3 regions of the Gracilibacillus marinus genome follow, and region 3 is predicted to be linked to each of the others. Evidence: riboswitches for the same ligand, from Rfam matches in the RefSeq annotation. Region 3 holds a riboswitch; each other region holds the start of a gene.
The links. Region 3 has a riboswitch for S-adenosylmethionine ahead of ACFOZ1_RS02580 (OsmC family protein). Riboswitches for the same ligand answer to the same signal wherever they lie in the genome.
Positions count from the first base shown of each region.

Region 1: it holds a riboswitch for S-adenosylmethionine, as region 3 does, so the genes downstream of both, ACFOZ1_RS13850 (methionine ABC transporter ATP-binding protein) here and ACFOZ1_RS02580 (OsmC family protein) in region 3, are expected to answer to the same signal.
Region 2: it holds a riboswitch for S-adenosylmethionine, as region 3 does, so the genes downstream of both, ACFOZ1_RS00585 (phosphoadenylyl-sulfate reductase) here and ACFOZ1_RS02580 (OsmC family protein) in region 3, are expected to answer to the same signal.

Region 1 is NZ_JBHSDV010000005.1:53,199-64,617, reverse strand. Features, by position in the region: gene ACFOZ1_RS13875 (ABC transporter ATP-binding protein) at 1-103, shown strand, start outside; gene ACFOZ1_RS13870 (ABC transporter permease) at 119-1,714, shown strand; gene ACFOZ1_RS13865 (SLAP domain-containing protein) at 1,741-2,118, opposite strand; gene ACFOZ1_RS13860 (MetQ/NlpA family ABC transporter substrate-binding protein) at 2,852-3,727, opposite strand; gene ACFOZ1_RS13855 (methionine ABC transporter permease) at 3,797-4,465, opposite strand; gene ACFOZ1_RS13850 (methionine ABC transporter ATP-binding protein) at 4,455-5,483, opposite strand; SAM riboswitch class I at 5,590-5,699, opposite strand; gene ACFOZ1_RS13845 (PFL family protein) at 5,868-7,229, opposite strand; gene ACFOZ1_RS13840 (ACT domain-containing protein) at 7,245-7,511, opposite strand; gene ACFOZ1_RS13835 (Cof-type HAD-IIB family hydrolase) at 7,708-8,439, shown strand; gene gndA (NADP-dependent phosphogluconate dehydrogenase) at 8,616-10,037, shown strand; gene ACFOZ1_RS13825 (cyclase family protein) at 10,185-10,805, opposite strand; gene zwf (glucose-6-phosphate dehydrogenase) at 10,882-11,419, opposite strand, start outside.
Region 2 is NZ_JBHSDV010000001.1:102,673-114,091, reverse strand. Features, by position in the region: gene ACFOZ1_RS00620 (cryptochrome/photolyase family protein) at 1-50, shown strand, start outside; gene ACFOZ1_RS00615 (TspO/MBR family protein) at 57-773, shown strand; gene ACFOZ1_RS00610 (ABC transporter permease) at 851-1,951, opposite strand; gene ACFOZ1_RS00605 (ABC transporter permease) at 1,948-3,219, opposite strand; gene ACFOZ1_RS00600 (ABC transporter ATP-binding protein) at 3,232-4,164, opposite strand; gene ACFOZ1_RS00595 (response regulator) at 4,312-4,953, opposite strand; gene ACFOZ1_RS00590 (sensor histidine kinase) at 4,960-6,072, opposite strand; SAM riboswitch class I at 6,455-6,571, shown strand; gene ACFOZ1_RS00585 (phosphoadenylyl-sulfate reductase) at 6,652-7,380, shown strand; gene ACFOZ1_RS00580 (assimilatory sulfite reductase (NADPH) flavoprotein subunit) at 7,476-9,275, shown strand; gene cysI (assimilatory sulfite reductase (NADPH) hemoprotein subunit) at 9,292-11,004, shown strand; gene sat (sulfate adenylyltransferase) at 11,004-11,419, shown strand, end outside.
Region 3 is NZ_JBHSDV010000001.1:570,208-581,626, forward strand. Features, by position in the region: gene ACFOZ1_RS02570 (ATP-binding protein) at 1-1,259, shown strand, start outside; gene ACFOZ1_RS02575 (response regulator) at 1,237-2,370, shown strand; SAM riboswitch class I at 3,237-3,343, shown strand; gene ACFOZ1_RS02580 (OsmC family protein) at 3,441-3,893, shown strand; gene ACFOZ1_RS02585 (sodium:solute symporter family protein) at 3,890-5,500, shown strand; gene ACFOZ1_RS02590 (LacI family DNA-binding transcriptional regulator) at 5,534-6,487, opposite strand; gene lacZ (beta-galactosidase, LacZ type) at 6,608-9,703, shown strand; gene pelA (pectate lyase) at 9,963-11,419, shown strand, end outside.

The sequences.
Region 1 (11,419 bases), on a different contig from region 3:
ATCAGAGGTGATGAAACAACTTAGTGAACACCAGATCACATATATCGAAAGCTTGCCACCTACTTTAGAAGAATTATTTATCCAACATTATGAAGTGAAGTAAGAGAGGAGGGAGAAGATGTATTTTCAATCTACGAAACAATTACTCTATTGGAAATGGAAACAGGTACGAATCGCAAGTATTATTTGGATACTTTCACTTGTAGCGATTACGTTACTTACAGTGATTGCATTTGATGGATTATACCAATCACAACAAGAAAGAAATGTCATGGCAGAAACAATGAAAAATCCTGCAATGGTTGCAATGGTAGGACCAATATTTAGTGTGGAAAACTATCATACTGGAGCGATGCTTGCACATCAAATGTTAGTATTTACAATGGTTGTAATTGGTGTGATGAACTGTTTACTCATGTCTACATTGACTAGGAAAGAAGAAGAAGATGGTCGAATGGAATTCATCCGTGCATTACCTGTTGGGAGATTAGCATCTATTTCTGCTTCCGTTATTTATCTAGTAGTCGTGAATCTTTTGATTGGTTTTTTCATTACTGTAGGACTCATTGTATTAAATGAATCGTCTGTTACGATAATTGGGTCTATTGTATATGGTCTGACCATTGCAACTGCGGGTATCTTTTTTGCTATGTTAACAGCATTTTTAGCACAATTACAAGAAACGAGTAAAGGAACGACAGGTATTGCAATTGCGAGTCTATTTGTCTTTTATTTCATTCGTGCAATAGGTGATGTAACAGCAGAACAAGTCAGTTTCTTGTCACCGTTAGGATTGTTAGTGCGTACAAAGAGTTTTGTTGAGAATACATTGTGGCCAATTCCTGTTGTGTTGGGATTTTCGGTTGTTTTCCTATTACTTACGTTTTTCGTTCAAGCGAGGAGAGATATAGGAAGTGGATTAATTCCAAGTAGAAAAGGGAAACGAGATGCTGGGCATTTGCTTGCCTCTCCATTAGGTCTGATCATACGAATCCAATTTAAATCAATGCTGGCATGGTTTTTCGCATTATGGATAGTAGGCGTTTCTTATGGATCTGTATTTGGTGATATAGAAGTATTCATTGCAGATAATGAAATGTTTCAACAACTGATAGGAAATAATTCTGATTATAGTGTGACAGAACAATTTACGACATTGCTTATGCGTGTATTAGCAATATTTGCAACAATTCCAGGTATTCTGTTTTTTATGAGAATAAGAGGAGAAGAAAAAAAGGGACGTGTGGAACACTTGCTTGTTCGAAGTGTAGCAAGAATCAGGGTTGTGTGCATCTATTGGATAATCGGATGGTTCAGTGCGGCACTTAGTCTATTTCTTGGTATATTCGGACTATGGCTTGTATCGAAAGAAGTGATGACAAATCCTATCCCATTTGAAAATATGTTTGTATCAAGTTTCTCCTACTTACCTGCCATGTTTTTTGTTATCTCACTTGCTGTATGGTTATTTGGCTGGGTACCAAAATATACCTCTTTGATTTGGGGTTATCTTGTCTTTTGCTTCATTCATATTTATTTAGGTGGATTATTGGAGATGCCTGAATGGGGGACAATGCTTTCTAGTTTTGCACATATTCCAGAACTTCCTATGGATACATTCACATGGAAGCCACTTATTAGCATCAGTGCACTTGCAATAGTAGTAAGTATTATTGGAATGATAGGGTACAAGAGACGTGATGCATTAGGATAAGAAAGCGGACTGAGGAAATCCGCAATTTATATTATTTTAATCGACCATTCAGTTGGAAGTGGGTGTTGTTCAAGATAGGGATGATTAGGGTAAATAAAGGTCCAAGGCATACTTGTTCTTGGTTGTAAAAGTAACCTTGTATCATGGAATGACTCTTCCGCAATTATGTTGTCATTATGGAATAATTGTAAGGTACTTCCGATAAGTGATAATTTGTCATCGGTAAAATTGTGAATAATGACACTGCATAATAATTCGTTCCGGTGATTTCGTGCATGACGGATAGGAGTGAAAATGACACCTTCTTGATGCTTGCTAGTAGATTGGAAAAGCTTCTCTATCGTTTGTAAATCTTGTGAACTAATTGTTTGTTTCCATTTCTCTTCTAAAACTAATTGTTGCATTTCTTCAACTCCATTATAAGATGTATGAATTGGTATTCGTGTAGTTATTGTAGCATGTAGCAGAGAGAAGGAGAAGCGAGAGAGTGATGGAGTGGTTTGAATAGGTGTAGAAGATGAGATTGGACAAAGGAATTCTTTAGATTTTTATCTTAGATACTTCTATTTGATAACTTTGAGATTTTATATGTGCTTAGCAACCGCTCCGGTTTGTCCGTTTCCCTTTCCGTGGGTTTTTCCTCTAAGCTAACTTTTCTAGCAAAGAACGCTAAAAAAGTGGATCTTAGGGGAAAAAACATCCCACAGGAGTGGAAACGGACACCTACGCTTTTTTATATTCTACAATGGAAGGAATTATAAAAATATTTGCTTTATCCCATATCGCCTCTGATTTATTATCATTATGAGCTAAAAAAGCTGATTTCTCTAACCAACCAAAATGCTAGCATTTGCAAACATTGTAGAACTTCACTGAGCGTAGGCGCCCAATCCCACTCCTATGGGATCCTTTTTTCTGAAGATCCACTTTTCCAAGCGGTTTGTGTTTGGAAAAGTTAGCTGAAGGAAAAAGCCCATGGAAAGGGGATTGGGCAAGCCGGAGCGGGTGCAAAGCACATATCGAATATCACAGAATTCACTTCTATTACACACAAAATCCAAGCGCTTCGGTAATTAGCTTTCGAATCGCTTGGATTTTTGTAATTGAAAAATTCTTTATCTTAATATCTGTTTACAATTATTCTGCTACAGGAACTACTTTTCCTTCATATTTTTCATTGATAAAGTTTTGAATGGCTTCTGAGTGAAGTACTTCAACTAATTTTTGTAATGCTTCTTTGTCTTTATCTTCACTACGAACAGCAATAATATTTACATAAGGAGAGTCTGTACCTTCTAACAATAGTGCATCTTTAGTTGGTGACAATCCAGCTTGCAATGCATAGTTACCGTTAATTGCAACTAATGCTTCTGTTTCACGCTCATAGAATTCAGGTAAGAAACCTGCATCTACATCTGTATCAAATTCTAAATTTAATGGATTCTCTACGATATCTTTTACTTGTGCATCTACTTTTTCAACATTTTCGTCTAATTTAATTAATTCTGCTTCTTCTAGAATGGATAATGCACGACCATGATCTGCTACAGAGTTACTCATGATCACAACAGTACCTTCAGTAATGTCGTCTACACTCTTGATATCTTTAGAATAAAAACCATATGGCTCAATGTGGATTCCACCAAGATTTGCGAAATCATATTCTTTATCTGCTTTTTGAGACTCGAAATAAGGAATGTGTTGGAAGTAGTTCGCATCTAATGTTCCGCTTGCTAAATCTTCATTTGGAAATACATAATCTTGGTATACTTCGATTTCTAATGTAATACCTTCTTCTGCTAAAAGGCTTTTTGCTTCTTCTAATATTTCAGCATGAGGTGTACTTGTTGCACCAACTACAATTGTTTCTGATGCATCATCAGTTGTTGCATCTTCTGATGTATTGCTGTCCCCATTTGTGGAATTATCTGTTTCGTTGTCGTCACTTGTTCCACATGCTGCTAAAACTCCGATGAATAATAATGCTACTAGTGTAAATAAATACTTTTTCAAAATAAATCTTCCCTTCTTATTATCTATTTTATTTTATGAAAGAAGCTTAACAAGTTAGTGTTAAGCATATTACCTTTTGTCAATTGCTTTCGTTAGCATGTCGCCAATTACTTGGAATATAAATACGATAATGATAATTAAAATCGTACATGCAAGAACGACATCAAAATTAAATCGCTGGAATCCTTGTAAATAAGCAAGATTTCCAAGACCGCCTGCACCGATGACTCCAGCCATTGCGGTATATCCAATTAGTGCGATTGCTGTTACGGTAATTCCTGATACTAATGCAGGCATAGATTCTTTTAATAACACTTTGAAAATAATAGTAGATGCATTTGCACCCATCGACTTCGCTGCTTCAATCACGCCTTTGTCGACTTCTTTAAGACCAATTTCCACAAGTCTCGCATAAAATGGCGCTGCACCGATAATTAATGCAGGTAATGCTGCTTTCCATCCGCGAATAGTACCAATCAAGAAATCTGTAAATGGAAAGAGTAATAATATTAAAATGATAAATGGAATCGCACGAAACACATTTACAACTACTGCTGTTATGTTATAAATTAGTTTGTTTTCCCATAAGTTACCCTTATCTGTTAAGAATAATAATAATCCTAAGAAAATCCCCAAAATTAATGTGCCTATTACAGCAATAATTGTCATATACATGGTTTCTTCTGTCGCAACCCATAAATCTTCCATGATGACATTAGGGAATAAATCATTCCACATGTTGTAACACCTCAACTTCCACACTTTGTTCGCGCATAAATTGGATAGATGATGCTAATACATCTTTGGAGCCATTCAATTCGATATATAATGTGCCATAAGCACCTTCACGAGTTGGTGCAATAGAACCTTGTAAGATGTTGATCTCTACATCAAATTGTTTAATCACATCTGTAATTAAAGCACGTTTGGCGTTGTTCCCAATAAAATGTAATTTCACCACTTCACTATCTTCACGGCTTGTGATAAATTCTTTTAAGCTAGCTTGGTCATGTTCTAGTGGATTTAATTGTTGGACAAAGCGTTTCGTTGTTTTAGATTGAGGTCTCACAAACACATCTAGTACATCACCAGATTCTACAACTTTTCCATTTTCCATTACTGCAACACGATGGCATATTTTTTGAATGACATGCATTTCGTGTGTAATTAAAATGATAGTTAACTGAAGTTTCTTATTAATAGAGACAAGTAAGTCTAAGATATCATCCGTTGTTTCAGGATCAAGAGCGGATGTCGCTTCATCACATAATAATACTTCTGGGTCATTAGCTAAAGCTCTTGCAATACCGACGCGTTGCTTTTGACCACCACTTAACTGAGAAGGGTAGCTATTCTCTTTGCCAGCAAGACCGACTAATTGAATGAGTTCATTCACCTTTTCTGCTCGAGTTGCTTTTGGTACGCCAGCAATTTCTAGTGGAAATGCGATATTATCGAAGACTGTTCGTGACCAAAGTAAATTGAAATGTTGGAAGATCATACCGATTTTTTGTCTTTTTAATCTAAGTTCTGTTGCGGACATCTTGGTAATGTCTTTATTGTGAATCGATATAGTACCATTGGACGGCTCTTCAAGTCGATTAATTAGGCGAATAAATGTACTTTTTCCAGCACCACTATATCCGATCACACCAAAAATCTCACCTTGATTAATCGTTAATGATACGTCGTCAACAGCTTGAACTTGTTGTTTTTTTGTTTTGTATATCTTTGACAAGCCTTTTATTTGAATCAATGTGAATTGGCTCCTTTCTTTCTCTTATTCTCTTTATTAGTATAAAAATAAAAAATCCTTTCTGCATGAGAGGACAGAAAGGATTGGCATTCATTACCGTTACGTCCTCTTATCTTTCAAAGTTTAGTATGTCAAACTTTGATGGAATTAGCACCTATCACTAATGACGGTTGCTGGGTTTCATCGGGCCAGTCCCTCCACCTCTCTTGATAAGAGATTCTATTCTATTTTAATAAGTGTAATCAACACATATATCATTTCTAATCATGAATAACAGAAGCTATCTGATAATTTTGATTAATTGTGATGATAGCATGCATTTGATATCAAGTCAATACTCTTTTAAAAAGTTAGAATAGTCATATTATTCTGATAAGTGGTATGTTAATTCGTCAATGCTTGGATTGGTGCAGGGATTCTGCCACCACGTTGAATAAATTTATCTGAATGATAAGGATTGACTCCAATGATTGGTGCGCGCCCGAGTAACCCACCAAATTCCACCACTTCACCTGACTCTTTGCCAACAACAGGAATAATACGAATTGCTGTTGTCTTTTTGTTAATCATTCCGATGGCTGCTTCGTCTGCGATGATAGCAGAAAGTGTATGACTACTAGCATTTCCATCAATTGCGATCATATCTAATCCAACAGAACACACACATGTCATTGCTTCTAATTTAGGAAGTGTTAAGGCCCCTTGTTCAATACCACGAATCATTCCGTTGTCTTCACTAACAGGAATAAAGGCACCACTAAGTCCGCCGACATAAGAACTCGCCATTGCTCCACCTTTTTTAACTGCATCATTCATTAGTGCAAGTGCAGCAATTGTTCCATGTGTACCAACACACTCTAAACCAATTTCTTCTAGTATTTCTGCAACACTATCATTCATCGCATTCGTTGGAGCAAGGGATAGATCCATAATACCAAAAGGCACCTCTAATCGTTCTGCAACAACTCTTCCAATAAATTCTCCTGCACGTGTGATTTTAAATGCAGTCTTTTTAATGACTTCTGCTACTTCGCCAAGATCTGCATCAGGATATCGTTTTAATGCATGTAATACAACTCCAGGTCCACTGACACCGACACTTAACACGACTTCTCCTTCTCCTGCACCATGAAAGGCACCTGCCATAAATGGATTGTCTTCTACAGGATTACAAAACACGACAAGTTTTGCACAACCAATACTATTATTATCTTTTGTTAATTCTGCAGTTGCTTTAATAATTTCACCCATTTGTTTCACTGCGTCCATATTAATACCCGTTCTTGTTGTACCGACAGATATGGAGGCACATACTCGCTCTGTTTCACTTAATGCTTGTGGCAGTGCATCAAGTAAAATTTGATCACCTTTAGAGATTCCTTTATGTACAAGAGCAGAATAGCCACCAATGAAATCAATCTGCACCTTTTTTGCAGCTTCATCTAATGTTTTGGCAAGTTCTACTGCTTGTTCTACAGTAGCATTGCCTAATAGTTCTGCAACAGGGGAGATTGCCACACGTTTATTAATAATTGGTACACCATATTCTTCTGCAACTTGTTCTGCAACAGTCACTAAATTTTTTGCATATGTTGTAACTTTATGGAATACATTTGTTTTTAACGTATCAAAATCACTGTCGATGCAATCTCTTAAGCTTATCCCCATTGTGACTGTTCGAACATCTAAGTGCTCCATTTGTACCATTCGAATCGTTTCTTGTATTTCTGTATATGCAATTGGCACGATTACTTCACTCCTTTATACACGGTGCATTGCTTGGAAGATTTCTTCGCGTTGAATACTGATCTTAAGTCCAAGTTCTTTTTCGACAGGCTCGAATGCTTGTTTTAGCTGTGCAAGTTTCTTTATATCATCAATGTCAATTAACATCATCATCGTAAAAAAATCTTGCAAAATCGTTTGGCTAATATCCGAAATATTCACATGATTCTCTGAAAGAACTGTTGTTACCTTTGCAATAATTCCGACTTGGTCTTTTCCAATAACACTTACAACTGCTCTCATGTTTCATCACCTCATATCTATTGTGTATCATTTCCCGTAAAAATTAATAGTCTTAGTATCGTATTCTTTCTGTACGTCATACATTGTTTTATTTTAGTGGGATTATTTCTTTACTTTAGTATAACTCATTTCAGTATTTTTGCTAAACAATTGCGAATCACTTACAATATAGTAGAAGAGAAAGGAGCGAATTACTATGAAGGATATTCGCCTAATTGCGCTAGATATGGATGGGACATTACTTTCGTCAGACCATACTGTGTCAGAGCAGAATAAAGAAGCAATTAAGAAAGCAAGAGAAAAAGGTGTCGAAGTTATTATTTCGACAGGAAGGCATTTCCGAACAAGTGCGCATATCGCGAAAGAATTAGATATTCATTATATTATTAACGTGAATGGCAGCGAAATATGGACAATGGAGGAAGAATTAATCGCAAGAGAAATAGTAGATGCCTCTATTATAAAAAAATTGATTGAACTGAAAAATAAACATAAGACTTGGGCATGGTCAGCTTCTACTGATCAAATTTGGCGAGATGAATTCCCGGATAATGTCGAGGATTATACATGGCTGAAATTTGGCTTTGATACAGATAATGACGAAACCAAACAATTACTAATGGCAACACTTGAAGAATGGAAAGAGATTGAGTTAAGCAATTCTAGTTTGACTAATATTGAAGTAAATGCTGTTGGTGTCAATAAAGCGAAGGCTGTGGAAGTTGTTTGTGAACGTCTTGGCATTACAATGGATCAAGTAATGGCATGTGGGGACAGTTTGAATGATATCAAAATGATTGAGCAAGCAGGTATTGGTGTGGCAATGGGGAATGCCCAAGACAAAGTGAAAGAAGCGAGTGATTGGATTACAACATCTAATGACGAAGCAGGAGTTGCGCAGGCAATCAACAAATTTGTGTTAAAATAAGCAGAAATTTCAGAAAATAAGGTACAATTACTTGCAGAGAACGACAGGATATAATAAGTTATTAGATGGAATGTTTTTTTCTAATGATGTTACGCATTATTCTATTTCGTGCTAAAATAGTAGTGTAGAATAATACATATGCACATATTTAGTTTAAAAAAGGAGCGAATGAGAGAATGGCAAAACAGCAATTTGGTGTGGTAGGTTTAGCTGTAATGGGGAAAAACCTTGCGTTAAACGTAGAAAGTAGAGGTTATTCTGTAGCAGTATACAATAGAACTTATCAAAAAACAGAAGATTTCTTAAATGAAGAAGCAAAAGGGAAAAATTTCGTTGGTGCAAAAACAATCGAAGAATTTGTTGATTCATTAGAAAAACCAAGAAAAATCATGTTAATGGTCCAAGCAGGTCCAGCAACAGATGCTACGATTGCTTCATTGAAACCATTACTTGATAAAGGTGACATCTTAATTGATGGTGGTAATACATTCTTTAAAGACACAATGCGTCGTAATGCAGAATTGGATGAATCAGGTATTCACTTCATCGGTACAGGTGTATCTGGTGGGGAAGAAGGAGCGCTTAAAGGACCTTCTATTATGCCTGGTGGTCAACAAGAAGCTTACGAATTAGTTGCACCTATTTTTGAAGCAATTTCTGCAAAAGTAGAAGGAGAACCATGTGTGACATACATTGGACCAAATGGTGCAGGACACTATGTGAAAATGGTACACAATGGTATCGAATATGGTGACATGCAATTAATCTGTGAAGCATACTTCATTATGAAGAATGTGCTTGGACTATCAGCAGAAGAATTACATGAAGTATTCGGTGAATGGAACAAAGGGGAATTAGATAGTTACTTAATCGAAATTACTACAGATATCTTTAAGAAGAAAGATAAAGAAACTGGTAAGCCAATGGTTGATGTGATTCTTGATACTGCAGGCCAAAAAGGTACTGGTAAATGGACAAGCCAAAGCTCACTAGACTTAGGTGTACCACTTCCTGTTATTACAGAATCTGTTTTTGCTCGTTTCATTTCTGCTATGAAAGAGGAACGTGTAGAAGCAAGCAAAGTATTAAGCGGGCCTTCAGTAGCTGATAAGCCATATGAAGGGGATAAAGACGAGTTAATCGAAGCAATTCGTAAAGCATTATACATGAGTAAAATTGTTTCTTATGCTCAAGGATTTGCGCAAATGCGCGCAGCATCTGAAGAGAATGATTGGAACTTACGTTATGGTGATATCGCAATGATCTTCCGTGGTGGTTGTATCATCCGTGCGCAGTTCTTACAAAAAATCAAAGAAGCGTATGACAATGAACCAGCACTTAAAAACCTATTGCTTGATCCATACTTCAAAGGTATCGTAGAAAGCTACCAAGATTCATTACGTAAAGTATTAGCAATTGCGATGGAACGTGGTATTCCAGTACCAGGATTCGCAAGTGCATTAGCATACTTTGATAGCTATCGTACAGCTACATTACCTGCTAACTTATTACAAGCACAACGCGATTACTTCGGTGCGCACACATATCAACGTATCGATAAAGAAGGCGTGTTCCACACAGAGTGGTTAGAAGATTAATATTTAAAGATTGGAACAAAAGAATTCTTTCATTACAAAAATCCAAACGATTCGAAGACTGTTTATCGAATCGCTTGGATTTTTTTTGCGTATTAAAAAACTCTATTTGGTATTGTTGAGATTTTAAATATTATACAAATATTGGTCTTATTCCATATCAAATAAGATTACTCTTGCTGGTGCAGCTTCTGTTCCTATTAACTTCAACGGTGCTGCTACCATAAAATATTCACCAGGGACAATCTCTTTTAATCGTAATCCCTCTACTATGACAATATCAGATTGTAGTAATTTCACATGTGTTGGGTAGCCTTCTTGACTCCGTTCTATTCCTAAAGTATCGATACCTACACCTGCAATTTTCTTGTTTATTAAATACTCAGCACCGTCTTCAGTCAAATAAATAAAATTGAAATCAAAGGAATGACTTTCATAAAAGGAGTTTTTTGTTTTAAATAAAATAAAATCGTTCTTATTGATAGTATGCGCTTTCAAATCATTTGACGAAATGCCATCTGTAACATGCATTAAATCAATCACTTTCACTTGTCTAATTAATTTGTTTAATGGTATGTTCTCGAATGTATCTGCATGATTAATCATGTGCAAAGGAGAATCGATATGGGTACCTGTATGTGCGTTTAATTGCATATTGGTATCTGTTACTGTGTCAAAAGTTCGTGTATCGAAAGCTGGTTTTTTGCTATCCATGTTCTCCCATACTTGCATATTTGGATGAATCTCCATCGAAATATCATAAAATTTCATTGTATTTCCTCCTCTTGTTATAGTATAAAAAAGCAATCAAAATAAATTGATTGCTTTTTTAACATTCAAATACTGATTATTCAGGTTTAATGTCCCACCATTTAAAGCCATCTTTTTCTAGTAATTCATCTGCTGCTTTAGGTCCGTTTGATCCTGATTCGTAGTTAGGGAAATCAGCTTTTTTATTAGACCATGCATTTGCGACAACATCCGTAAACTTCCAAGAAAGAGCAACCTCATCCCAGTGAGTGAAGTTTGTGGAGTCACCACGCATACAGTCGTGTAACAATGTTTCGTAAGCTTCAGGTGTATTCATCTTATCACCAGAATTATTATCGTAACTTAATGTGATTGGTGTAGAAGATGTATTGTAATCACCTTTTTTCGCATTCACATGTAATGTAATACCTTCATCTGGTTGCACATGAATAACGAGAAGATTTGATTTTGTCTCATGTTCCTCACCATAATATAAATTCATTGGTAAATCTTTAAATTCCACAACAATCTCTGTTGATTTCTTCTCCATACGCTTACCTGTACGAAGATAGAATGGTACACCAGCCCAACGGAAATTATCAATTAGTAGTTTAGCTGCGACAAACGTATCTGTA
Region 2 (11,419 bases), 470 kb from region 3:
AGCGCGCACTATTAGCGTTCGACAAATTAAAAACAAAGAAAAAGGAGTGATAATAGATGAGGATTTTTTGGACAAATGTCGTTGCACTTCTATTTGTCATAATGATGAATGCATTGGCAAATATTCTTCCAATCAATGGGATGACAACAGGAGAAATCTCTAATCAACTGGATATATACTTTACACCTGCAAGTTATGTTTTTAGTATATGGGGATTGATTTACTTTCTATTAGCAATTTGGGTGTTTGGTCAATTACCTAGAACAAGGAGAGATTTAGCGGTTTATTCAAGTTGTAGTGAGCTATTTTGGATTAGTTGTATTTTAAATATAGCATGGCTTCTAGCTTGGCACTATCAGTTTTTCCTCTTTAGTACAATCATTATGGTTTGTTTGCTGATTACAATGATCTTGTTATACAATTGTGCCAAAAAGGCCGAAGTATCACGTATCGATTCATTACCTTTTTCTATTTATTTAGGTTGGATATGTGTGGCAACATTCGCGAATATAAGCTATTACCTTGTTTATATTGGCAATAGCGAATTTCAGCTATATTGGACGATCGCATTCCTTATCCTTGCTACATGTATAGCACTTTATTTTCTATGGAAAAGAAAAGACATCTTCCTTACACTCGTATTCGTTTGGGCATTTATAGGAATTGGTGTGAAAAATGCTGGAGCACACCCGTCTATATCCATTAGTGCATATGCTTGCGCAGTGATACTAGCATTTTTCATTGGTATTGCATTGTTTCAAAAGAAAACCTAATTTGAAAGTATCCTCCTATAATGACTGATTCACTTCATTTAGGAGGATACCTGTCTCGTACTTACTTCACGGTTCTATTATCTTCTTTCCATCAAATTAATACCGATTCCCATACAGAGAACCCCCATTAAAAATAGGATAGATAAAGGTTGTGTAATATCAGCAATATCTTTTCCATAAATAGTAATCGACTTTAGTGCATCCATGGCATGTGTCATTGGAATCACTTTGGATAATGCTAAAACAATGGGGTTGTCGACAATTTCTATTGGCCAATATGCACCACCAAGCATAGCCATACTAACTGCTACAATCGGAACAATTGCATTTAATTGTGATGACTTATTCACAAGACCAATTAATAGCATTCCTAAAGAAACAATCGCAAATGTATACACACAGCAAATTGCCAATATCCCTAGCCAATTATCTCCTAAATGAAACTGAAAGAACCATTGAAAAGCTAAAAATACGAGAACGATTTGAACAATTCCAATAAAGAAAGCAAAATTTAGATAACCTAAGTAAATTTGCCATTTACGTAAAGGAGACAAAATCAATCGATCCCAACTACCTCTTTGTTTCTCCTCTGCCACCTCACTCAAGCTAAATACAATGGTATAAATCGCAAAGAATAATGTCATTCCAAACAATGCTTGTAATTTATTATCAAATAAGAAGATATCCCCTTCTACTTTACCTACATGTGACTCTACTTCAATCAATGGATTTTCTAGAGACTTCTCTACTTTTTGCCTCATCGCTTCATCGCCAGTCGCTGTTACTAAATCTTGAATCCGTATTTCTTCTCTATACATAGACTGAAGGTATTGGTCCAAAATTGCTTGATTCGGGTCTTCAGTACCAACAAGAAATGTATAGGACGACTGGTCTAAATATATAGCAAAACTGGTAATACCTAATGCCACTTGTTCTTTTGCTTTCTCCTTTTTTGTTTCTGTGAAACTAAATCCTTCTAGCTCGTTTAATTCATTTATGATGTCTTGCTTTTCCTCATCAGAAAAAACATTTGAAAAATAGGCAGATATAGGTGTTTCCGCTTGGTTACTAATTCCTCCAATGAAAATAACAAATACTGTAGTCATTGCTAACATCGATATGACCATAAAAGGCTTTCTGCGCAGTCGTTGCCATTGTAATAAGAAAATATTAATCATGCTGCCACCCTCCTATTCGGGAAAAGAACTACACTTAGAATAAAGATGAAGACAGTGATCCAACTTAGACGAATTACATATGGAACAATATCTGCAAAGGGAAGCCCTTGGCTCGCTAACATGTATGCACGTAATGTCATACCATTTGGTGTCCATGAACCAATCATTTGAATCACTTCTGGAAATGTGGTAATTGGTGTAAAACTACCGCCAAGTAATGCCAACACACTGACAATCCCACTTGTAAATGAACTAGACACAGCTTGAGATCTAAGTCTTAATGTTAATGCAATTAACAAACAGGCAATTGCACTTATTGCAAGGGCATAAAAGAATGTAATCAGTTCCATAATCCCGATTGTTTGCCAAGATATTGGTTGGAATGATTGCATAATGAGAGAAGAAAGCACAAATAGAACATTTACTTGAAAAAAAACTAACATGATAACAGCAAATAACTTCCCAATTAAAAATTGTAACGGATGTCTCCCTGACAAAATAATACGATCTAATACGTGTTGTGTTTGTTCAGAATAGGATTTTGCAGCCATTGTTGATGCGATAAAAAAGGCAAACATTACCGCCATACCAATTGAATAGTATTCCATAGAACTAACTGGCTCACCATTTGTAATTGTTTCTGTTTCTCTTTTAATCACTTCGTCACTTGTTGGACGTATCTCTGTAGACTGTGATTCCTTTGCAATTGCCGTCTCTAAATTAATAGATTGTGCAATCTGAGATAAAATATTTTCAACAATCGAGCTATCAAATACGGCATGTTCCCCCTTTTTGATAAGGAGATTTGCTGAATCTGCTTCTTGTAATAGGACATGTTTTAATGTTGTATATGTGAATCCTTCTGGTATCGTTATAATTGCATCTATTTCCTTTGCTGCGAGCTTTTCATCAGCAGTTTCCTTGTCTGTCAGTTCTACTGCAACAATTTCTGTTAAATCTTCTGTTAAAATCGTATGAATAATCGATGGAATCGCAATTTGATTACTTGCTTCTATTATTTGTTCCTTAGCAATCGTTGGAATCTCCTGCTCCTCCAAATAAGATACAAATTGCGCTTTTCCTTCATTAGAATTATCCTCTTCTACTAAAGCCACTTCTAACTCTCTTGTTGATTCGCCCCCTCCCAATACTCCTTTAAGTGCAAAACCTAAGATGAGCATAAGTATAAATGGCATAAGGAAAATAACCAAGAGCTCTGTGCGGTCTCTTAATAATAGTTTGATATCTTTCAAGAAAAAGTTGACCATACACACTCACCCCTAATCTCTCAATTTTCTACCAGTCAAATGTAAAAATACATCTTCCAATGATGGTACATGAATGGAAACAGACTGGATTGCTGCTTGGTGCTTTTCTGCCAGATGGAAAATGGTTGTTAATTGATTGGACTGTTTAGGAACAATTAACTTCAATCCTTTTTCTGTTTCAGTTACTTTTAACACATGTTCTCCAGCTCTTAATGCATCTTCAAAAGCACTAGATGATTCTTCAAGAACTAAATCGATTGTTTCTTCACTCGATAAGATACTAACAAGCTCATCTTTCGTACCTGTAGCAATGATTTTTCCATTGTCCATGATATAAATTCGATCACAAAGTTTTTCTACTTCTTCCATGTAATGAGATGTGTATAGAACAGTCATCCCCTTTTCTTCATTTAGCCGTTTGACCATCTCTAAAATATAATGACGTGATTGTGGATCAATCCCAACTGTCGGTTCATCCATAATAATAATGTCAGGCTCATGTAATAAAGCAACAGCAATATTAATACGTCGCTGCATACCTCCTGAATAATTTTTAACCAATTCTTTTTGTCGATCTTTCAAACCAACAATCTCTAACACTTCTTGTACTCTTGACTCTAAATGTTTCCCTTTTAAGCGATAGATTTTGCCAAAAAACTTCACGTTCTCATATGCGGATAATTCCTTGTATAAGGCAATTTCTTGTGGCACCATTCCTAATGTTGGCCTAATTATATGTGGATTTTTGATAATATCTTGTCCTTCCCAAAACACTTTGCCACTACTTGGTTTAAGTAGTGTTGCAATCATGGAAATTAATGTAGACTTCCCTGCCCCGTTCGGACCTAATAACCCAACAGATTCTCCCTCTTTCAAATAAATATTCACTTCGTCTACTGCTACTTTATTTTTATATACTTTACGTAAGCTTTCTGTTTCTAACATTTGCACACACCCTTTCTCATCTTTATCCTTCTTTATTGTATAAAAAAAAGAGCAGTATCCATACTGCCTTTAGTCATTCCTTATCAAATAAACAGTGACTAGAGTCATTTATATTTTGTACAATTAGAAAATATTGCATTTCCCCCTCTATACATATCCATTATGAATTGCATAGATGGCTAATTGGGTACGATCTCTTAATTGTAGTTTATCTAATAAACTACTAATATGGTTTTTTACTGTACCAATAGATAATGCTAATCCCTCTGCAATTTCTTTATTACTTTTTCCTTCTCCAAGTAAACATAAAATGTCGCGCTCTCTTTTGGTCAAGAAGATAGTTGTCTCTTTACTATATGTTTTTTTCTTTTCATTTAATAAATGTGGCACGACTTTTCTAGCTACCTCACCTGGCAATTGCAATCCACCTTTTAGACAATCTTTAATTGCGCGAATAAGCTCATCTTTATTGGCATCTTTCAGTAGATAACCGTGCACACCTATTTTTAATGCTTCAATCGCATAATCTTCATCATTAAATGTTGTAAGGATTAACACTTTCATATCTGGATACCGTTCTAATAATTGTTGTGCTGTTTTGATTCCATCAAGTTCTGGCATCCGAATATCTAATATCGCTAAATCGAAATAATACTTTTCTCTTAGTTGTAATGCTTCTTTCCCATTTGTTGCCTCACCTGTCACAACTAAATCTGGATCTGTTTCTAGCATCATTTTTATACCTTGTCTAACAATCACTTGGTCTTCTGCAAGTAAAATAGAAACCATTTTCTCTCACTCCTTAAGTGGAAAAGATCCACGTACTACAAAATTATGCTGATATATAAAGATATCTAATTCTCCTCCTATTTGTTGCAATCGATCTCTCATTGATTGAATGCCAAAGCCTTCTCGCCATTCGACATCTTCTGTAAGTGGATTCGTAACTTCAAATCGAAATGTCGCAGAACCAGGTGCTTCTAACAAAACAGTAGCTTCTTTTCCCGCGCTATGTCTCATGATATTCGTTAACGATTCTTGGATTGCTCTATATACAACAGTAGCTTGGTCTGGACTTAAAGTAATCGACAAGGCATTTTGGCGCATGGAAAAGGTAATAGAAATATATTGTTCTGCTTCGAGTTTCCGTATTAATTGAATGATTGCCGCAATACCTGTTACAGAATCTTCCTTTAGTGCTTTAACAGCTTTTCTCGTTTCTTGTAAGCTTTCTTGTGCCAATACTTTTACTTGATTCCATTCTTCCCTGCCATCTTTCAAATGTAAAATTTCTATTTGCATTAATAAGTTCGTTAATGTATGACCAACTCGATCATGAATCTCTCTACCTATATGTAGTCGTTCTTGTTGTCTTGTTAACTGATCATGTGTGATGGTATCACGTTTTAATTTTTTATATGTATGTAATAATGCTTGGTATCGTTGTTCTATGTCAGATAAATGGTGGAAATACTTATAATATTCATAGATTGCTATAATGAGAATCGTTGCAAGCAATAAGTAAAAAGATACGAGTGTAATAGATAGGAATTCCATTTGTGTTAAAAAACTCGCTAGCAACACAGCAATGGTGAAGGTATATGTAAATCTTCCTGAAGTCCATTTGAAACATGATACAAGTAACAGAAGGAACATCAACAACACAAATGGGTTCATCCAATCATGTGAAGAAAACAAGAACGCGAGTGTAATGCTAATTAACTGTATACATAATAAATAAATAGCTGCTGATTTCGCAACAGACATAAAAAAGAATGCAACGAAAAATAGTGCCATCATACTAAATAAATATGCACTAGTTTCTGAACCACCAGCTAACTCTACTGTAATGGCAGATAACCAAACAAGAATCCATAATAATAGAGATACCCAAATATTCGATTTCATTTCGTTCTCCTCCTTAGTTATAATATACCATAACGGGAAGTAGAGTTATTTTTATTTTGAAGCAAGGGGAAAATTAAACATTGTTTGGTTCCTTTATCTCAGTTGATTTGCTCCAGTCGCTACGTTTCTAAACGGGTGTTTTCGCTTTTGTATCATCCAGCTCCAACACCCAGAAACTAGGCGACTTCACAAATCGCCCTACGATAAGTCATCATCGACTCGTTCCTCGTCGTGATTCCTTTATCTCAGTTGATTTGCTCCAGTCGCTACGTTTCTAAACGGGTGTTTTCGCTTTTGTATATTTTTTAATAATTCCGACTATTTTACTGTTGACTTTTCCAATAAATAGATATATCATAACATTAATTGTTTATATAAGGAATTCTTATCCAGAGAGGTGGAGGGGCAGGCCCTGGGAAACCTCGGCAACAGGTCAAGTAATGGGCACTGTGCCAAATCCTGCGGAACAGCATACACTACTGTTACCGGAAGATAAGAAGTGAACGTCAGTTGAACTTCTTATCAAAAAGATAAGAGGTTTTTTCGTATAATGATAGAATTTTAGAAAGGGGAAAAGGTATGTCAACATCTGTAATTACGTATGACCATTACGAAGAAAGTCATTGGAATGAGTATATACCAGAAGAAGCTGACTCTCATAAAGGTGCATTGATGATACTTGAATCTGCATACCAAGCATACGGTGATGCTTTGATTTATGCTTGTAGCTTTGGTGCAGAAAGTATGGTCTTAATCGATTTGATTTCCAAAGTTAAAAAAGATGCAAAACTCGTATTCTTAGATACTGGTTTACATTTCCAAGAAACATATGATTTAATTGACCGTGTGAAAGAAAAGTATCCACTTTTACAAATTGAATTAAAACAACCTAGTTTGACACTAGAGGAACAAGCAGCTCAACATGGTTCAGCATTGTGGAAAAGAAATCCAGATCAGTGTTGCTATATTCGAAAAATCAAGCCATTAGAAGAAGTGTTGTACAGTGCAACGGCTTGGATTTCTGGATTACGTCGAGAACAATCAACAAGTCGAGCAAACACAAAGTTCTACAACAAAGATGAACGATTTAAATCTATCAAAGTCTGTCCATTAATATACTGGACATTAGAAGATGTATGGAATTACATTCGCGAAAATGACTTACCATACAACACATTACACGACCAAAATTACCCGAGCATCGGCTGTATCCCGTGTACGTCACCAGTGAATCCAAATAGTGATGAACGCGCAGGAAGATGGGCAAATTCCCAAAAAACTGAATGTGGCTTGCATACAACAGGATGAGTTTCGATTATTTTTTTACCTAATTCAAAGTAAAACAATAGGTTTAATAAATATAATAGGTTTAATTACAAATTAATGAAATAGAGGTGAGCATGTTGACATTACAAGTTGTCAATAGTCCATTTGATCAAAAGCAAACGGACATATTAAATCAAGTATTACCAACATTAACAAACGCTCAAAAAAACTGGCTCGCAGGCTACTTAGCAGCATCTCAAGCAGTTGAAACACCACCACAACAAGTGCCACAAGCAACTGTCACAAAGCAGCCAACACGTACTATCACCATATTATTTGGCTCAGAAACCGGAAATAGCCAACGTGTCGCTGAACAGCTTTCTAGTACCTTGAAAGATAAAAACTTTACTGTTCAATTATCAAGTATGGATGATTTTAAACCAAAGAAAATCAAAGACGTAGAAGATTTGTTTATTGTCACAGCAACACACGGCGAAGGAGATCCACCAGATAATGCAATTCAATTCCATGAGTTCCTTTTAGGTAGAAAGGCACCTAAGTTAGATGGGGTTAGATATTCTGTTTTAGCACTTGGAGATGAGTCGTATGAACACTTCTGCCAAACAGGGAAAGATTTTGATAAACGATTAGAAGAATTAGGAGCAACACGCCTTTACGACAGAATAGACTGTGACGTTGATTACGAAGAATTAGCTGAAGAATGGATTAAAGGTATCGTTGGAACAATTCAAGAAGACAATGCTAGCGCTGTTGCAGATGTAACAGCAGTAACGGCATCTTCCATTGAACAACCTATTTATTCAAAAGCCAATCCATTTTCAGCAGAAGTATTAGAAAACATTAATCTTAGTGGTCAAGGCTCGAACAAAGAAACGAGACATATTGAGCTATTACTAGAAGGATCGAATTTCACATATGAACCAGGTGATTGTCTAGCAATCTATCCGAAAAATGATCCTGCATTAGTAAAAGCGGTAATTGAAAAATTAAATTGGAATCCTGAACAAACTGTTCCAATTAATAAACAAGGAGAAATCCGCTCCATCCAAGAAGCACTTACTTCTATTTTTGAGATTACAAGATTAACAAAAGGTTTATTAGATAAAGCTGCTGGGTTCTTTAAAAACAATGATTTACTAAAACTTATTGCAGATAATGATCAAATTAAACAATATATTGATGGACGTGACTTACTCGATTTGATTGAGGATTATCCACCAGCAGATTTAGACCCAACAACCATGATTGATTGGTTGCGAAAAATTCCTGCACGTCAATATTCTATCTCAAGTAGCAACAAAGCAAATCCTGACGAAGTGCATTTAACTGTTGCTACAGTCCGCTACAATAGTTGTGGTCGAGATCGTGCTGGTGTCTGCTCTGGTGAAATCGCAGACAGAATAAAACCTGGTGATGTTGTAGATGTCTATGTACACAAGAATCCGAATTTCAAATTTCCATTTGATGAACAAACTCCTGTCATCATGATTGGCCCTGGTACTGGTGTCGCACCATTTAGAGGCTATATTGAGGAACGAGAAGAATTAGATTTAAAAGGAGATACATGGTTATTTTTCGGTGACCAACATTTCAGATCTGATTTCTTATACCAAGTAGATTGGCAAAATTGGTTGAAAAAAGGCTATCTTTCTAAATTGGATGTTGCATTTTCAAGAGATACAGAAGAAAAAGTCTACGTACAACATCGCATGGAAGAACGTGGTAAAGAACTATTTGAGTGGATAGAACGTGGTGCACATATCTATGTATGTGGAGATGAGAAGCGAATGGCGAAAGATGTGCATCAGACATTAATCCAAATTGTTCAAGACCATGCGAATGTAAGTAGAGAAGATGCAGAAGCATATGTAAATCAATTAAAACAACAGAAACGATACCAACGAGACGTGTATTGATGAGGGGGATATAGAAATGTCGAATAAGGAGCAAAAATTAGATCCAATCGAACAACTCAAAGAAGATAGTCGTTTTTTACGAGGAACGATTAAAGAAGGATTAAATGACCCAATTACAGCAGCTATCTCAGATGACGATACAAAACTACTAAAATTCCATGGTAGTTACCAACAAGATGACCGTGATATTCGTGAGGAGCGTAGAAAACAAAAGCTAGAACCCGCCTATGCATTTATGTTACGTGTAGCAATTCCAGGTGGGGTTGCGACACCAAAACAATGGCTAAGTGTTGATCAGTTATCACAAAAGTACGGTGATAATACAATTAAACTAACGACACGCCAAGCGTTCCAACTTCACGGTATTTTGAAATGGAATTTAAAAGAAACCATCAAAACAATTAATGAAGAAGCAATGACAACTATCGCTGCTTGCGGAGATGTAAATCGAAATGTGATGTGTAACCCAAATCCATATCAATCGGACGTGCATCAAGAAATACAAGACTGGGCACAAAAAATCAGTGATTATTTATCACCAAAAACAGGCGCTTATCACGAGATTTGGTTAGACAGAGAGAAAATCGTTGATTCTAAAGTAGAAGATGAACCTATTTACGGAAAAACATATTTACCAAGAAAATTCAAAATAGGGATTGCGGCACCACCTTCCAATGATATTGATGTATTTTCACAGGATTTAGGTTTTATTGCAATCATCGAAAATAATGAAGTAATTGGGTTTAATGTCGTAGTCGGTGGAGGTATGGGTTCCACACACGGGAATACCAACACGTATCCACAATTAGCTAAACTTGCGGGTTATTGCAAAAAAGAAGACGTCATTCAAGTTGCAGAAAAAGTTGTCACAATTCAACGTGATTACGGAAATAGATCTGATCGCAAAAATGCCCGATTCAAATATACGATTGACCGGTATGGATTAGATTGGTTCAAAGAAGAACTATCAAATAGACTAGGGTTTGCCTTAGATGATGCGAAACCATATCACTTTGACCATAATGGAGATCGCTATGGTTGGATCAAAGGTGGAAACAGATGGCACTTCACATTATATGTAGAGAACGGAAGAGTAAAAGACACGGAAGAATACAAGTTAATGACTGCATTACGCGAGATTGCTTCTATTCACACAGGGGATTTCCGTCTCACACCAAATCAGAATTTAGTCATCGCAAATGTCACGACACAAAAGAAAAAGAAAATTCAAGAAATTATTGATATCTATGGATTAACTGACGGTAAACACTATTCCGGGCTTAGAAGAAATTCGATCGCATGTGTGGCATTACCTACATGTGGACTAGCGATGGCTGAATCTGAACGATACCTCCCTTCTTTAATCGATAAACTCGATGAAATTCTAATTCAAGAAGGCATTCGTGAAGAGGAAATTGTCATACGTATGTCTGGTTGTCCAAATGGCTGTGCTCGTCCAGCTCTTGCTGAGATTGCCTTTATCGGTAAAGCACCAGGCAAATATAATTTGTATTTAGGCGGAAGCTTCATTGGTGATCGGTTAAATCAATTATATCGCGAAAATATTGGAGAAGATGAGATACTTGCAACATTACAAGAAATCATTCATGCATATGCTAATGAAAGAGAAGCAAATGAAAAGTTTGGTGATTTCGTTGTTCGTAAAGGTTATGTAGATGCAGTTTATGATGGTCGCAATTTCCATAGAGAAACGAAAGGAGTTTTATAATGTCTGTTATCACGGATCAAAAAATAGAGACAATTGTCGCACATGGTGGAGAATTAGTAAACCGAGAATTAAAAGGAGAGCAAAGAGAAAAAGCTCTAGCACAAGCAAAGAATTATCCATCCCTTACCATTGATGCATGGGGTGTTTCAGACTTAGAATTAATTGCAATTGGTGGGTTTAGTCCATTAACAGGCTTCCTCGGCGAAAAAGATTATAAAGAAGTTGTCGAGAATGTCCATCTTGCTGACGGCACTGTGTGGAGTATACCAATCACACTTAGTGTTACAGAAGTGCAAGCAGATGCGTTAACAATTGGCCAACCTATCGCATTATACGGTCAAGATGGTATTCTTTACGGCATTTTAGATTTACAAGAGAAATATCGTTATGATAAGCACAAAGAAGCACAATATGT
Region 3 (11,419 bases):
AACAAGATGAGTCCATGTCTTATTTATCTGAAGGAGGAGTTGGATTAGGACTAAGTATCTCCAAGCAATTAATCGAATTACATGGAGAAAAACTATACGGAAGATCGAAAAAAGGATTAGGCACAGAGTTATCATTTACGTTGCAAATAAGTGATCACACACCAACAAAGGAAGTAAAAGTAATAGAAAAGCCACAGTTGAATGATAGAGATGTGATGGAAGAAGAAGCACATGCTTCTATTCTAATTGTAGATGATGATTTAGTGAATTTGTATGTCTTAGAATCTATTTTATCAAAAGAAAATTATCAAGTTACTGCAATTAGTGATAGTAATCGTGCATTAGAGCATCTATTTCAAAAGGAATGGGATCTAGTTATTCTAGATGTTATGATGCCAAATCTATCAGGTTATGAATTAACGAAAGAAATCCGAGAGCGTTATAGTAAAACAGAGTTACCTGTATTGTTATTAACTGCACTTAGTCATTCAAAAGATATGGAAGTGGGCTTTCATGCAGGCGCAAATGATTATGTTGTGAAACCTGTTGATAGTACGGAGTTACTTGCTCGTGTGTATAATCTTGTTCAAATGAAAAGATTAACAAAACAACAAGTTGAGATGGAGGCAATGTGGTTACATGCTCAAATACAACCACATTTTATCTTTAATACGCTAAATACTATCAATGCATTAAGTGTGTTTAAACCTGATAAGATGAGAGGGTTAATTGAGAGATTTAGTGAAATTTTGCGGAAAAAATTTGATTTTGCTTCCCATCATCAATTTATCCCCATTAAAGAAGAATTACAAATTGTAGAAGATTACTTGTATATTGAAAAAGTGAGGTATGGAGATTTACTCACAATAAAATGGAATGTACATGATACAAAGAACTACGTTATTCCAATATTGACAATACAACCAATTGTAGAGAATGCGATTAAACATGGAATTATGAGGCAACAAAAAGGTGGTAGCCTTGAAATCAAAACAGTGAAGCGGAACGGTATACTACAAATAATTGTGAAAGACAATGGTATCGGTATGAGTAAAGAAATACTAGCACAATTACAATCAGGTAAATGGACGAATGGCAGAGGGATTGGATTATGGAACACAAATAAAAGATGGAAACAACTATTTGGTAAAGAATTACGTATTAGGAGTTTAGAAGGTATAGGTACTGTAGTTGTTTATAGAATAGAAGAAGTGAATGATAGAAGAGGTGGATACGATGCGAGCAATATTGATCGATGATGAACCACTAGCTATAGACTATTTAGCACATCAGTTAACTAAAATCCACACGTATGATATTGTAGCTAAATTTTCTAATCCATTTGAAGCACAAGAAAAGGTTTCTGATTACCATGCTGATGTTCTATTTTTAGATATTGAGATGCCTGGAATAAACGGAATGGAGTTAGCGGAAATCTTATTAGATGAGAATCCGAAGCTTCATATCGTATTTGTTACTGCATACAATCAATATGCAGTAACGGCATTTGAATTAAATGCAATGGACTATTTACTAAAACCTGCGACTGCAGAGCGATTGAAGAAGACGACAAAACGATTAATGGAAAGAATTTCTTTAAATCAATTATCGGAAGAAGAAACTCCATCACAATATTTGTTTATTCAATTATTCCATACACCATTAGTTTTTGATGGCAACAAGACAATTGAATTGAAATGGCGTACATCTAAAGCAAAACAATTGTTCTTTTATTTATTACATCATCGAGATCGATTGGTAACAAAGGATGAATTAGTGGAACAATTATGGCCAGACTTTTCGTTGGAAAAGAGTTATACACAACTATATACGACGATTTATCATGTTCGTTCTACATTAAAGCAATATGTAAAGTATATTCAGATTAAGAATTCTAAAAATGGTTATTCCCTCGTTTTACGAGATGTGGAAATAGATGTAGACCTTTTTGAAAGATTTATTCGAGAAGACAAAGAAATAAATGAACAGACCATTCAAAAATATGAAGAAATAATGGCATATTGTAAGGGAGAGTATATGTTCAATCTTGATTACGCATGGGCGAATAATGAATACATAAGATTACAATACTTATGGGTCCAAACAAAGAAGAAAATGATTGGATGGTATACAAAAAATAAAGCTTATGAAAAAGCAACAGAACATGCATTAGAAATCTATAAACGATATCCATTAGAAGAAGAAGGCTATTTTGAACTCATGAAAATATTTGCTATTACTGGGAAGAGTACTTTAGTTCAAAAATGCTTTGAAGAATTAAAGGAAATGCTAGAAAAAGAGCTTGAACTACAGCCGAGTGTTGTTGTTATGGACTGGTATGAAGAGTGGCTAGAGAGTATAGAGGTTTAATAACTAAGTATTTGAAAAACGAACTCCTATTTTTGAATTGATTCCAATAGAATCAAAGTAGGCAATAATTTATTTTATCATACATATCAAACCGAGGTTTACCATCAATGGGACCTCGGTTTTTGTTGTCAAAAAGGAGTAGTTAAAAGTTAATTATTGGAAATCGTGACGTCTAGCTCCAAAGCTTAGAAACTACGCGACTTCACAAACCGTCCTACGATAAGTCATCATCGATTCGTCCCTCATCATTATTCCTTTTCCACGGTGAAGCGACCATAATACCCACAATATAATGAAAGTTTATACATATAGAATGCTAGTTGCGGGTAAACTGGCGCTAACACCCTGATAAGTTTCGCTACCAATCAGTCAGAGTTTATAACTCCAACTGATTGAAGTCTCACTTTATCTCAGTTAGTTTGCTCCAGTCACTACGTTTCTAAACGGACGCTTTCGCTTTTGTTCTCATCCAGCTTAAGCGTCCAGAAACTAGGTGACTTCACGAATCAACTGTCAATAAGTCATCATCGATTCGCAAGCTCATCGTGATTCCTTTTCCACGGTTAATAAGCGTCCGTAATACCCACAACATAATAAAGAGATTATATATTTAAAATGCTAGTTGTGGGTAAACGGTCGCTAACACCCTGATAAGTTTCGCTACCAATCAGTCAGAGTTTATAACTCCAACTGATTGAAGTCTCACTTTATCTCAGTTGGTTCGTTCCAGTCACTACGTTTCTAACCGGACGCTTTCGCTTTTGTTCCTACATTGTAATTTTAATACCAACTATTATAATCAGAATTATCAGAAAAAGTATTGACATTCCTTTTAAATTTTATTATTGTTAGTAACAACAAAATAATTCTTATCAAGAGCGGTGGAGGAATCTGGTCCTATGATCCCGCGGCAACCGGCTATTCGTTTAGCAATGGTGCCAATTCCAGCAGGGTAATTCCTGAAAGATAAGAAGAGCGATGAGTATGCAATCAAGCCTCTTTTTATCTTAGTTATAAAGATAAAAAGAGGCTTTTCGTTTTGTAGAAAAAGAGAAAAAGGAGAATGAAGGATGAGCAACAAAGAGATTCGAACAGTAAAAGCAAGTACAAAACAAGTATCACCACTTCGTTATGCCAATAAAGTAAGAGATTTTCACTTTGAGATTGATGAACCAGAAAAACTTGGTGGAACAAATACAGCACCAACACCGCTTGAATACATTCTCGGGTCATTTAATAGTTGTTTGCTAATAGTTGTAGAGATGGTAGCAAAGCAACATGGTTATCAATACGAGTATTTACAGTCAGATACTGTTGCGGAAATTGATCGTAGAGGCATTGCAGGTGTAGATGGTGTCATTCCGTATTATAAAAATGTCACAAGTGAGATTGAAGTTATTTCAAATGAATCGGATGAAGTAATTGAAAAATGGAAGGAAGAAGTATTGAAACGTTGTCCTGCATACAATCTGTTCTTAGATGCAGCAATCGATATTAACTTGAATTGGAGTGTGACGAAATGACATCATATGGGATATGGATGATTGCTATTGCATTAATTTATACGTCTTTATTAATTATCGTTGGTAAAATTGCACAGAAAAAAGCGGCATCAGGAGATAATTTCTTTGTTGGAGGAAGGAATTTCCGCTGGTGGACTGTCGCATTTTGTATTACTGGTTTATTCTCAGGATCTACTTATATTTCTATCGTAGAATTGTCTTATTTAACAGGTGTCTCTGCAATATGGTATGGCATTGCAGAAACAATTCAAATTCTTATTATTGCACTCTTAATGATTAAATCTTTCCGTAAGAAAATGCTCGTCACAGTATCTGGAATGATTGGAGATCGTTACGGTAGAGCAGCAAAAGGACTAGCTGGTGCAATTACTGCATTTGCATTCCCGATGTGGTCTGTTGCAACAGCGATTGCATTTGCTTCAGCATTGAATGTTTTTACAGGAATCTCTCTCACTTTCTCGATTGCGTTTACTGCATTATTATTATTTATCTATTTACAAGCAGGTGGGATGTGGTCTGTTGCATTCACGCAAACAATGAACTCGATTGTGTTTCTAATCATGTTAATTATTGGAGTTGTTGCTGTCTTTATTAATCCAGGTATTTCAGGGTTAGCGAACTTAGCGACAACTAGACCTGAGATGTTTGATTTTGGTGGTGTTGGACTGCAAGTAATTGTTGCATGGTTTGGAACATTCTTAGTAAATGTGATTTTAGCACAGGCTGCATTCCAAATGGCGTTATCTTGCCGTACACCAGAAGAAGGGCAAAAAGGGTTAATTGCTGCATCTGTAATGGGTGTCCCTTTTATTCTTTGTGGAATACTCTTTGGTCTTGCTGCTGCAATTGTTGTACCAAATAGTAGGTTAGGTTTAATTGCACTTCCAGAATATTTAAGTAGTGTGTTACCAGCCCCATTAGTCGGCTTATTCTTCCTAGGTATTTGGGCATGTGCATTAGGGTGGGGAGCACCATGTCAATTTTCTGGTGCGACTAGTTTAGGAAAAGATGTGGGTAGTTCCATAAATCCAAATGCGACAAATGAACAGTTGGTAAAATATACGAAAATCTCGTTATTAGTATTAACATTTTTAATGATTGGTTTTGGGTTATTGCGTACAGAGCAATCTGCATGGTGGAATGTACTTGCATGGACAACACGTAACTCTGCTACATTTGCACCAGTTGTCGCTGCATTATTCTGGCCGCTTGTGAACAGGTCTGCAGTTGTTAGTTCTTTATTTGCAGGCTTTGCGTCAGGTTTAACATGGTATCATTTAGGTGGATGGCATCCAAGTGAATTTTTCTTGAATGTTCACCCTGTATGGATAGGAATGTCTACAAATATTCTTGTACTTGTCATTGTTACACTAGTAATGCAAGCATCTAAATCTACATTTGTGTGGCGTACAAGTCCGAAGACACTAGCAACAGTAATTGGCGCAATTGTAGTTAGTGTGATTACATTAAGCCTATCATCGACATTATATGAGCTTGGATTACTAGGGTTGTTTGGTTTTGTATCGATTCTAAGTATTTTTATTCTATGTATTCAAGTCATCCAATTAGACGAACAAGAAGAGAATGTATTACATGTAGCTCAATAAAATACATGAACAGAAACAACCTGAATTATCCATTCAGGTTGTTTCACGTTGTATCAATGTAGTATCAATATATACTTTTTTTGGAATATCTCGATCATCTTTCAGCCGTTCAACTAAAAGATCTACAGCTGTTTTTCCCATCCATTCCTTTTCGATTCGAATCGTAGACAATGCGGGATAGACATATTTTGATACACTAATATCATTTATACCGATTATTCTACAATCATCTGGTATTTTAATTGATGCTTCATGTAATGCTTTTATCGCACCTATCGCAAGTGGATCATTTGCTGCGACAAAGCCGATATTTGTTACTTTATTTGACTTTAAAAATGTCTGCATTGCTTCATAACCATTGGTGATATGATAATTTGTTTCAATAAAAAGCTTTTCATTATAGCAATTCTTCTCTACCAACATTTTTCGCATTGCTTTTTCTCGTATATCCTCTTTGCCACCAATAAATCCAATCTGAGTGATTCCTTGTGTCATCAAGTGTTCGACAGCTTGACGAATGACAGAAGAGAAGTCTACTAAAACCGCATCACAACCAGCATTCTCAGTATCTGAATCTACTAATACGACATTGCATGATTTCTGCTTCATTAGTGTAATTTCTGTTGTCGTAAATCGTCCAACAGCAATCACGCCGTCAATTGTGTTAGGAATACTCTCTAATTCGTCTCGCGTGAATTTTTGTAATTGAATATGATGTTTCTCTGCTCTTTCTTCAATTCCATGTCGTATCGCCATATAGTAAAGGTCAGATAATTCTTCTGATTCTGTGACCCAATGAATAAATGCAACACGCCTGTATAATTTTTTTCTTGAAGTATTTTTGCTATAAGATAGTGATTCCGCGATTTCAAATATGCGCTTTTTTGTCTCTTCACTTACAGATAAGGTACTATCATAATTGAGCACTCGAGAAACCGTTGCAATCGATACATTCGCTTTTTGTGCAATATCTTTTATTGTAGTCATAAGAGTCCTCTTTTCACTTTTAGTAAAACTAGAGTAAAATTTAACTTGATTATTTTTACTAATTATTATATCCTTTGATTAATGATTCGTCTACCACAATTTCAAGGAGGTATGATTGTATTGAATTTATATAAAGAAAAACTAATTTATCAAGCACCAGAAAATGGGTATCCAGAATGGAATAATAATCCGGAAATATTCCAAATCAATAGAATGGAAGCGCATGCAAGTGTGGTTCCTTATGCTACAATTGACGATGCTTTGGCTGGTGATCAACAGCGATCTTCGAATTGGATGTCACTTAATGGGAAATGGCATTTTCGCTTTGCGGAAAATCCTGATGCAAAAATCAGTCGTTTTTATGAAGAAGATGTTTCTTCATGGGATAAGATTCAGGTGCCTGCACATTGGCAATTGGAAGGATACGATTATCCACAATATGTGAATACAAGGTATCCATGGATAGAGCATGATGATATCGAAGCACCATTCGCGCCAACGAATTATAATCCTGTTGGTCAATATGTTACAACTTTTACGTTACCAGATGATTGGGAAGAGAAGCCTGTGATTCTCCATTTTGCTGGCGTGGAATCTGCTTTTTATGTATGGATTAATGGTGAGCTTGTAGGATATAGTGAAGATACGTTTACACCTGCAGAGTTTAATATCACACCATATTTAAAAAGTGGTGAGAATAAGCTCGCAGTGGAAGTGTATAGATGGTGTGATGCGAGTTGGCTTGAAGACCAAGATTTTTGGCGTATGAGTGGGATTTTTCGTGATGTGTATGTATATGCATTGCCAGAAGTACATTTGTATGATTATTTAGTACGCACAACATTTGATGAAAAGTATCGTGATGCACAATTAGAAGTATCCGCAAAAATGATGAATTATTTTGAAAAAGAAACAAATGATACTATATTGCAATGGCAATTGCTTGATGGGACAAATCACAAGATAGCAGAGTCTGTCCATCAATTACCAATATCAGAGGTTCAAGAAGCAGAAGTGCGTTCGGTAATTGACGTGAAAAATCCAAAGCAATGGAGTGCAGAGAAGCCGTATTTGTATACACTACTATTTGTAATCAAAGATTTAAATGATCAGATTATAGAAACTTTTGCTACAAAAATAGGCTTTCGACAATTTGAAATGAAAAATAATCTAATGTATCTCAATGGAAAACGAATAGTACTAAAAGGTGTGAATCGTCATGAATTCGATGCAGACAGAGGAAGAGCTGTAACTGTTGATGATATGATTAAAGATATTACGATAATGAAGCAATACAATATCAATGCTGTCAGGACATCTCATTATCCTAATCATCCTAAGTGGTATGAACTTTGTGATCAATATGGATTGTATGTGATTGATGAGGTGAATTTGGAGACACATGGTACGTGGCGTTATGGTCAAGAAACACTAGAAGATACAGTACCAGGAAGTAGACCAGAATGGACAGAGAATGTGTTAGATCGTTGTCAATCCATGTATGAACGGGATAAGAATCATCCATCGATTATTATTTGGTCATTAGGCAATGAATCGTTTGGTGGGGATAATTTCTTAAAAATGTATGATTATTTTAAGAAAAATGACCCAACACGACTTGTTCATTATGAAGGCGTATTCCATTATCGCCCATCAGATGCTGCATCAGATATGGAAAGTACGATGTATCGTAGCCCACAAGAACTTGTGCAATATGCTAATCATCCTGGAGAGAAGAAGCCATATATTTTATGTGAATATTCCCACTCTATGGGGAATTCAACAGGTAATTTACACAAATATACACAACTCTTTGATCAATATGATGTCTTACAAGGTGGCTTTATATGGGATTTTAAGGATCAAGCATTACGTCATCAAACAAAAGATGGCACGAGTTATCTAGCATATGGCGGAGACTTTGGTGAATCTCCACATGATGGTAATTTTGCAGGTGATGGCGTTATTTATGCAGATGGTACAATTTCTGCAAAGTTACATGAAGTAAAGGCATGTTATCAAAATATAGATGTGGAGCCAATAGATATTCAAAAAGGGGAATATGTTATTCATAACAAGCATTTATTCACATCTTTATCTGACTATGAATTAGTATGGAAAATAGAAACAGAAGGTGAGTTGCAATTAACTGGTTCCTTAACTGTTGATATTAAACCATTAGAAAAGGCGCAAGTATCATTGCACTATCCTGAAAATATTTTCATAAAAGAAAAAGAACAAGTTGTGACAATCGCATTCTTATGTAAAGAAAATCCATTTTGGGCGGAAGAGAAACATGAGATTGCATTTACGCAATTTGTTGATCCAAAGCGTGTTGTCCATAATGAAAAGGTAGATGGACAACTACAACTTGAGGATAAAGAGTCTGAATATGTAATCAATGGTGAGCAGTTTTCTATGAAAGTAGAGAAAGGTACTGGTTTGTTATCATCTTATGTAGTGAAGGGAAAAGAATTCCTGCATTCCCCATTACGTTTGAACTTCTGGCGGGCGATGACTGACAATGACCGTGGTGCAAAGCTTGATGAACATAGTAAAGTATGGCGTGAAGCAAGTTATAGGTACAAGTTAGATGAGATAAAGGTTGTGGAGAAAGCAAATACTATCCATATTATGTCTTTATTTGAATTACCAACAAATCCTGTGACAACCACATCTGTAACGATGCTTGTAACTGCAGATGGCGCAATAAATGTAACACATGATTTACAGCCAGGCGAAGGACTACCTGATATTCCAGTAATCGGTGTGGAGTGGGAAATGGATGACAGTTATCGTGACCTTGTCTGGTATGGAAAAGGTCCACATGAAACGTATTGGGACCGACAAGTGAGTGGAAAAATTGCTATACATCAAGCAACCGTTGACGAACAGGTGGAACCTTACTTAAAACCACAAGAAACAGGCAATAAATGTGGTGTGAGATGGATGGAGGTAAAAGGAGAAGAAAACGGACTACTTATTGAAGGAAATCCAACGATTGAAGCGAAAGTATTACCATATACAAAAGCAGAGTTGGAAGAAGCAAGTCATCATTATCAATTACCTTCATCAGATAAAGTAGTAGTTTCGGTGAATGGTTGGCAAATGGGTGTTGGTGGTGATGATAGTTGGGGAGCGCAAACACATCCAGAATATCGTATTTTTGCTAATCGTAATTATTGTTATTCGTTTACGATTCGACTAATTAAATAAAAATTATTTTTTGTGTAATAACTGTAACCGTTAATGGTTGCAGTTTTTTTTATATTTTTATCTGTATAGAGCAAATCGGTCAAAATATATCCATATATGTAATGATTTTTACTCATAGACGTAAAAATATGTAATCTATAGATTGATACAATAGAGATAGTAGAAAAATATAGGAGGTGAACATTTGAGTATAAAAAAGAAAGCGCTTTAATAACTGCATAGACTTACTCTAAATAACAAAAAAATAGGAGTGTATCGAATGAAGAAAATTTGCCATATTCTTTTAGTTTTTCTTTTAATTCTAACTACAATGCCAATATCTAATGTAACAATCCAGGCAGAAGCAGCAACGGATGCTCCAACAGGTCTTACAGCAACAGCTGATGATGGTGAAGTGAAGCTCGAATGGAATCGAGCAATTGGTAATGGAAAAACAATGCTTTATATCGGTGATGATATTCCCTCAGATCACAAATCTATTGCTCATTTAGAGACATTAGGTTTTCAACAAATTGATTTAATGCGCGCGAAAGAAGTAACGACAGAAGACGCAGAAGGATATGATATCGTATTCGTTGGAGAAGGGGGTGGATCTGCAGATATTGGTCAGAAATTCATGAATGTGGATATCCCTGTTGTTTATGCAAAAGGTTGGGTTGTAGATGATGTGCATTTAAGTGAGAGTATATCAGGTTCATCTGGAGATATTGACGGACAAACAGAAATTACGATTCAAGAGAAATACCATCCTTTAGCAGCTGGACTAAGCGGCAATGTTGAAGTATACAATCAAGCAGGAAAAGTAAACTTCGGTACACCAGGAGAGGATGCAACAGTCATTGCAACAGTGAATGGTGATCCAAATAAAGCTACGATATTTGCCTATGATAAAGGGGATAAACGAGTAAATGGAGAGACTATCCCAGCAAAACGTGTTTTAACATTTTTGCATAGAGATAAAGAAGATCATATGACAGAACTTGGGTGGAAATTACTTGACGCTTCCATTGCATGGGCATTAGATGCAGAAGAAAAGAAAAAAATGTTGTATATCGGAAATGATATCTCAGCAGATGTAAAAACATATACGCATTTAGACGCATTAGGATATCTTCAAATCGACTTTGCACAAGCTAAAACTGTTACAACAGAAGATACAGAAGGCTATGATATTGTATTTGTAGCTGAATCAGGCGGATCAGGAGACATTGGTCAGAAATTCATGCATATTCCAATTCCAGTTGTCTATGCAAAAGGTTGGGTTGTAGATGATGTACATTTGAGTGAAAGTACGTCAGGTGCGTCTGGTGATATTGATGGCCAAACTGCTATTCAAATTCAAAATGCTTCACATCCATTAGCTGCAGGTTTGAGTGGAGAAGTGGAAGTATATACACAAGCAGGAAAAGTGAACTTTGGAACTCCTGGAGAAGAGGCAGATGTTATTGCAACAGTTGTAAATGATGATACCAAATCAACTATTTTCGCCTATGAAAAAGGTGCAAAACGCGTGAACGGAGAAGCTGTCCCTGAGAGACGTGTTTCTACATTTTTATTCAGAGATCAAGAAGACTTCATGACAAACGCAGGCTGGAAGTTATTCGATACATCCATCGGGTGGGCGTTAGATTTACAACCATCAGAGTTACCTGAAGAAAAGACATTTACAGTGAAACGAAGTCTAACTCCAGGTGGTCCATATGAAGTGATTGCTAC